2 regions of the Microbacterium sp. NPDC057659 genome follow, and region 2 is predicted to be linked to the other one. Evidence: predicted binding sites of a transcription regulator. Region 2 holds the regulator's gene; the other holds the start of a gene.
What was found. The regulator LexA, encoded in region 2, represses DNA repair genes until DNA is damaged. The targets are predictions, from matches to a motif close to TCGAACANNTGTTCGA.
Positions count from the first base shown of each region.

Region 1: the regulator LexA is predicted to act here: its motif matches at 2,115-2,130, upstream of ACFVAE_RS07845 (DUF222 domain-containing protein).

Region 1 is NZ_JBHVHU010000001.1:1,654,965-1,658,374, forward strand. Features, by position in the region: gene ACFVAE_RS07840 (methylated-DNA--[protein]-cysteine S-methyltransferase) at 1-412, opposite strand, end outside; gene ACFVAE_RS07845 (DUF222 domain-containing protein) at 500-2,104, opposite strand; gene ACFVAE_RS07850 (AAA family ATPase) at 2,618-3,370, opposite strand; gene ACFVAE_RS07855 (sigma-70 family RNA polymerase sigma factor) at 3,385-3,410, opposite strand, start outside.
Region 2 is NZ_JBHVHU010000004.1:206,165-209,574, forward strand. Features, by position in the region: gene ACFVAE_RS17440 (prolyl oligopeptidase family serine peptidase) at 1-715, opposite strand, end outside; gene lexA (transcriptional repressor LexA) at 814-1,500, opposite strand; gene ACFVAE_RS17450 (LysM peptidoglycan-binding domain-containing protein) at 1,775-2,125, shown strand; gene ACFVAE_RS17455 (histidinol-phosphate transaminase) at 2,157-3,239, shown strand; gene hisB (imidazoleglycerol-phosphate dehydratase HisB) at 3,236-3,410, shown strand, end outside.

The DNA of each region.
Region 1 (3,410 bases), on a different contig from region 2:
CGCCGCCGGAGTAGCCGCCCAGTCCGTCGCCGGCCACGACCCGGTGGCAGGGCACGATCAGCGGGATCGGGTTCGCTCCCATGATCGAGCCGATCGCGCGGGCGGGAACGTCGGTGCCGCTGCGCGCGGCGAGCTCGCCGTAGGTGACGGATTCGCCGTGCCCGACCGTGTCGTGCAGCGTCTCGAGCACCGCCCGGGTCACCGACGTCTGCCTGCCCAGGCCGATCGGCAGGTCGAAGGCCGCCAGCTCGCCGGCGAAGTAGGCGTCGAGCTGCTCGAGCGCTGCGCTGAGCAGGGGGTCGCCGCCGGATGCGGGGATGCTCGTGGTCCAGGTGACGCGGGTGATCGAGGCGCCGTCGCTCTCGACGCCGATCACGCCGACGGGGCTCTCGAGCAGGCCGAACGAGGTCATGGCTCGAGCGTAATCGGGGTCTCCGACACTTCGGCCGCCTGGGCGCATCACGTCTGAGCGGGGACACTCGTTCCCGGGCTGGTGGGCTCAGACGAACATGACCCGGCGGGGTGCGGCGTCGGTGTAGTCGCGGCCGTCGGGCGCGGTCCAGATGACGGCGCCGTCGGTGGCGATGCGCGCGGTCCATCGGAACCGTTCGGGCACCGAGGGGTGTTTGAGCTGATGGTGCGCGGCGCAGAAGTGCGCGAGGTTGTCGATCGCGGTCGCCCCACCGAGGGCATGGTCGTGGTTGTGGTCGATCTCGCATGAGGCCGCGGGTCTGCGGCATCCGGGGAATCGGCAGTGCTGATCTCGGGCGCGCAGGAATCTGCGCATGCCGTCGGTAGGTGAATAGGCATCGGTCTCGACGATCATGCCGGTCGGATCTAGGAAGAGCCTCGCCCATCCGGAACTTCGGCCGGCGAGTTCCCGCGCGACGTCGGGATGCACGGGCCCGATCCCGTCCATCTCGGCCATCCGGTCGTCGGCTCCGGCGAGGGTGCCCGCGGCGACCGTGACCTGGATGCGGGCGGTGATGCCGTCGAGCCCGGTGCCGGAGAGCTCGGTCGGGTCGGCGCCGAGCAGCAGGTCGGCGAACAGGTCAGCGCGGATCTGATCCAGCGTGCGCTCGCCGGCACGGTGCGCGTCGTCGTCACGGTTCAGGTCGGCGAGGCAGGCATCCATACGGGCGAGGAGGTCCTCGGCCGGCTCGGGGTCGGAGGGGAACCATTCGTCGTCGGGGTGCCCGAAGAACGGACGGCCCACGTCGGCCGGCCCGTCGCCGGGGCCGCCGACGGACTCCGCGGCGAGGAACGCCTCCACCCGGGCAAGAAACTCCTCGATCGAGTCGGGGTCATCGGGCAGCCGATCCGCCCATCCGGCGTCGTTCTCCTCGGCGAGATCATCGTCGCCGTCGTCGATGTCATCGATCGCGGCTCCAGCATCCGACGATCCGGCATCGGACGCCTCGTCGCTCGCCGCCGGCTCGGCGCTCTCGGCCTTCTCGGCGCGCACGACCTCACGGACAAGCTGGTCGAGCCGATCACAGATCGCGAACGCGAGGTGCTCAGGAAGCACCGCTGTCAGGCGCGCCAGGCCGTCCTCGATCGACACGATCTGCACGCACCGCTCCGACGCCGCCCGTTCATGCCTCTCCCGCGCCGTCTCACCCAGCAGCGCTGCCACGAGCTGGCGGGCACGCGTCCCGGTGCGCGCCGGGGAGTCCATCTCGGCGAACGCGAGCACTGCGGCATCGAACAGCGCCGTCATCGCCGGGTCGACCGCGCCGTTGCGGACCGCCTCATCGATCGCCTCGGCTGCCCGAACGATCTGACGGACGTGCCCGATCGTGATCCGGCCGTCCCGCAGCGCGTCCAGCACGGCCGGGTGATGATCGGTGAGCGCCCGCGCCGCGGCGAACGCCGACTCCACCGTGCCCTTGGCCAGGTGCCCCGTCGCGGAGAACTCCGCGATCATCGACCGATGGATCGACTCCCGCGCCAACTGGTGCTCCGCGACATCCGCGTCGAACAGCACCTGGCGCGCAGCGAGCAGTTCAGCGGCCCGCGCCTCCATCTGGTCGATCTCGCGCCGGCACGCAGCCCAGGCATCGAGAAGAGCGTCCCGCTCTTCGAATCTCGACACCTCGTTCACACATCTACCATAGAACATATCTACGAGCATGACAAGAGGTGATCCCGGCCTTTCTCAGCGTATCCGCGTCCTCCGACGCTGAAGCTCGAGGGCGCTCCTCGCACCGGAATCAGCCTCACCCGCTGCCACCGCCTTCGCGGCATCAGACGCGGCTTCCGCACCGTGTGCGCGCACGCGTCGGCTGTCGACTCCCTGCGTTCGATCGCCCGCGACCAGCGCGCCCTCGCGCCCAGGCCGCGCAACGCGGCCGTGGCACATGTCGCGCTCGGCGTGCTGGTCGGCGATGACGCCCCGGTTGGGGGGACCGGTCGCCCCGCCGCGATCAGCGTGCGAACGGCCTCGGTGAGCTCATGCTCCACCTTCGACGAGACCCCGCCGCACGAACGACGAGTCACGGGGCCGTCACGTGCGAGGCCGCGCAGCGTGCCCTGGCACACGTCACGATCGGCGGCTCGTCGGCGAGGTAACCCCGGAAGGCCCGCTGCGCCGGTCATCCACACTGAGCACCGGCGCTCAGTCGAGCAGGTGCCGCAGGTAGCGGCCCGGTTCGTCGAGGTAGGAGCGCCAGTGCCGCACCAGTTCGAGGTCGCCCCATTCCGCCTCGCGCAGCCCCCATTCCCCGACCTCGAGGATGCGGGCGCCGGGGAGCGCGGCGAGCACCGGTGAGTGCGTGGCGCAGAGCACCTGGCCGCCGTCGGCGACGATGCGCTGCAGCACCGAGATGAGGCTCAGCGTCGACCCGAACGACAGCGCGGCCTCCGGCTCGTCGAGGCAGTAGAAGCCGGGATCCGAGAAACGTGAACCGAGCAGCGCGAGGAACGACTCACCATGGCTCATCTCATGGAACGGGACGTCTGGCAGCCCGGTCGAAGGGTTCTCCTCGAGGTACGTGTAGAACGAGTGCATCGTCTCCGCACGCAGGAAGAAACCCCAGCGGTCGGCGCCCACCCCGCGCTGGATGCGCAGCCAGTCCGACAGCGGCGACTCGGTGGGTCGAGTGCTGCGCCGCGCCTGCCGCGAACCACCCTCGGGCGAGAGACCATAGGCGATCGCGATCCCCTCGACGATGGTCGACTTGCCGCTGCCGTTCTCGCCGACCAGGAACGTCACGCCCGGGTCGAGGTCGATCCCGTCCTGCAGCACCTGCGCCACAGCCGGGATGCTGGTCGGCCACTCTCCGCTCGGCGGCGGGGCGTCGTCGTTCGGACGCACCGCGACCACCGGCTGCTGCCTTCGCAGCCCTCCCTGCTCCCAGTACGAACTCATGCGCCCCTCCCCTGTCATGCTCCCGCGGTCCGCGCCGGCA
Region 2 (3,410 bases):
CGACGCGTTCGAGGTTCCAGCGCCCCTTCGGGTCGTCCAGGAACAGCAGCTCGGTGTCCGTCACCCACTCCGGCTGCAGTGCGGCGCCGGTGCCGATGGTGGCGAGTTCATCGGTGCCGATGGCCGCGAGGTGCAGGAGACACTGCTCCCATGGCATCCGCTCCGTGCTCCACTGCACCCAGGCGATGCGGGTGCCGTCGGGGGAGAGCGCGGGATGCGCGACGAAACCGCTCGTCGACACGAAGACGCGCGCGGCGTCATCGTTGTCGGCGGCGGAGCCGTCGGTGGGGATCTCCACGATCGCCCGGACGTGCCGTTCGGGGCGCAGGTCCTCGCGCACCGCGAGCAGGCGCCCGTGCTGCACCGACAGACCGCCGTACTGGGGGCCGGCCTCGGTGATCGGCTGGGGCGATCCGCCCCGCGGCATCCGGTACACACGCTGGTCGCCGCCTTCGACGAAGTACAGGGTGCCGGCGGCGTCTGTCGTCCACGCTCCGCCTCCGTACTCGTGCACGCGAGAGCGCGCGTTCCAGGGTGACGGCAGGATCTCGGCGCCGGTCGAGCTGCGCACCGCGATGCGGCCGCCCTCGGCGGGCACCGACTCGCCCCACCAGATCTCATCACCGACGAATCGTGCGCCGTCGATCCGCGGCGTCGCGGCCGCCATGCTCGCGGCGTCGAAAGGGGAGTGCCAGGTGCCGTATGCGGATGCCATGTCTCGAGGGTACGGCTCTGCGACATACGGAGTCACACGGAACGACGAAGGCACTCCCTGGATCAGGGAGTGCCTTGGTCGTAGGTGCAGTAAGGCGGTCAGACCGCGCGGAGAACGGCGACGATCTTGCCGAGGACGACGGCATCGTCGCCGAGGATCGGCTCGAAGGAGGAGTTGCGCGGCAGCAGCCAGGTGTGGCCGTCGCGCTGCCGGAAGGTCTTCACTGTGGCCTCGCCGTCGAGCATCGCCGCGACGATCTCACCGTTCTCGGCGGTGCTCTGCGAGCGGACCACGACCCAGTCGCCGTCGCAGATGGCGGCGTCGATCATCGACTCCCCCTGCACCTTCAGCATGAACAGCTCGCCCTTGCCGACCAGTTGCCGGGGCAGGGGGAAGATCTCCTCCACCTGCTGCTCGGCGGTGATCGGGACACCGGCGGCGATCTGGCCGACCAGGGGCACCAGTGCTGCGTCGCCCACCGGCGGGACGGCGTCGGCGGGGTTCTCGGTGCTGGCTCCCGGCAGATCGATCAGCACCTCCATGGCACGGGTCTTGCCGGGATCGCGGCGCAGATAGCCGCTGAGCTCGAGCTGGCCGAGCTGGTGGGTGACGCTGGACAGCGACTTCAGCCCCACCGCGTCACCGATCTCGCGCATGCTCGGCGGATACCCGTAAGTGGCGATCGAGGTCTGGATGACCTCCAGGATCGCCATCTGCTTCGCGCTCAGGCTCTTGCGCCGGCGGGTGCGCGGCGCCTCGGATGCGTTGCCTGCGATGTCGCTCATCGGTGCTCCTTCGTGCGCCGGCCCACCGTGCTCCGAGAGCAGCCGATTCGAATGTCGGTGGTCCGTGATGGGGTGTCGTTATCGAAACCGTATCCGAGAAGTCGCCGGAATCGGAAGATCTGTTCGAGCGTGTCGGTGAACGAGGGTCGCGGATTTCGAAGAACGCTTGACAAGTATTCGATATCGAAGATAAGTTCGGAACACAGCTTCGCATCCGCCGTTCCCGGCCGAGCGGCGGATGCGAAAGCTGATTCCATCTGACGAGGAGCACGACATGAGCACCATCGGCATCGCCCCCACTGCAGTCATCGGCACCCGCCTGCGCATGACGCGGCGCGGACGCCGGGTGCTGAGCGCTCTCGTCGCCACCCCCGTCGCCATCGGCATCGCCTACGCGGGCATCGCCGGCGGTTCCGCGCTCGCGTCGGGCGAGCGCACGGCCCCCGTCGACTTCGAGACGGTCATGGTCATGCCGGGCGACACACTCTGGTCCATCGCGGGCGAGGTGGCTCCCGGCGCTGATCCGCGTGACGTCGTCGACGAGATCAACAGTCTGAACAACCTGCACGGCGGCGTCCTGCAGGTCGGCCAGGAGATCGCGATTCCCGCACGTTACACGGACTGAACCAGGGTGGCACCCGCCATACGATTGACGGGTGACCTCACTCGACGAGCTGCCCCTCCGCGATGATCTGCGCGGACTCACACCGTACGGCGCGCCGCAGGCGCCGCTGCCGGTCGCGCTGAACGTCAACGAGAACACCCATCCGGTTCCGGATGATGTGGCGGCCCAGATCCTCGAGGACGTCGCCGCGGCGCTGCGCGAGGTGAACCGCTATCCGGACCGGGAGTTCACGCGGCTGCGCGAGGGCTTCGCGAACTATCTCGGCCACGGTCTGCGTCCGGATCAGATCTGGGCGGGCAACGGGTCCAACGAGGTGTTGCAGCACATTCTGCAGGCCTTCGCCGGCCCCGGCCGCACGGCCTTCGGGTTCGCTCCGACGTACTCGATGTACCCCCTGCTCGCGCAGGGCACCGGAGCGAGGTGGATCGCCGGCACGCGTGGCGACGACTACCGGATCGACCCGCAGGACGCCGCGGATCAGGTCGCAGCCGCTGACCCGGATGTCGTCTTCCTGTGTGCGCCCAACAACCCCACCGGCACCCCCCTTGGACTCGATGTCGTGGAGGCGGTCTACGAGGTCGCCCGCGGCGTGGTGATCGTGGACGAGGCCTATCACGAGTTCGCCCCCAAGGATGCGCCGTCGGCGCTCACTCTTCTTGATGGGCGTCCGCGGCTGTGCGTGTCGCGCACGATGAGCAAGGCCTTCGCCTTCGCCGGTGCACGCGTCGGCTACCTGGCCGCGGATCCTGCCTTCATCGATGCGCTCCGCCTGGTGCGTCTGCCATATCACCTGAGCGCTCTGACCCAGGCGGCGGCGACTGCGGCCCTGCGCAACGCCGACGTCATGCTGCGCATGGTCGACGACATCGTCGTGCAGCGCGACCGCATCACCGCAGGGCTGACCGAGCTCGGCTACCTCCCGCACGAATCATGGTCGAACTTCGTCCTGTTCGGCGGTGTCGACGACCCGCACACGACCTGGCGCGCCCTGTACGACCGCGGTGTGCTGATCCGCGACATCGGCATCCAGGGACACCTTCGCGTCAGCGCCGGCACCGAGGCCGAGACCACCGCGTTCCTCGATGCCATGGCCTCGATAGGATCGGCAGTATGAGCGACCGCACCGCCAGCCGCACGCGCAGCACATCCGAGTCCACCGTCGAGCTCGAGCTGAACCTCGACGGCACCGGCCGCAGCAGCATCGACACCTCGGTGCCGTTCTTCGACCACCTGCTCACCGCGTTCGCGAAGCACTCGCTCACCGACCTCACCGTCCGCGCCTCGG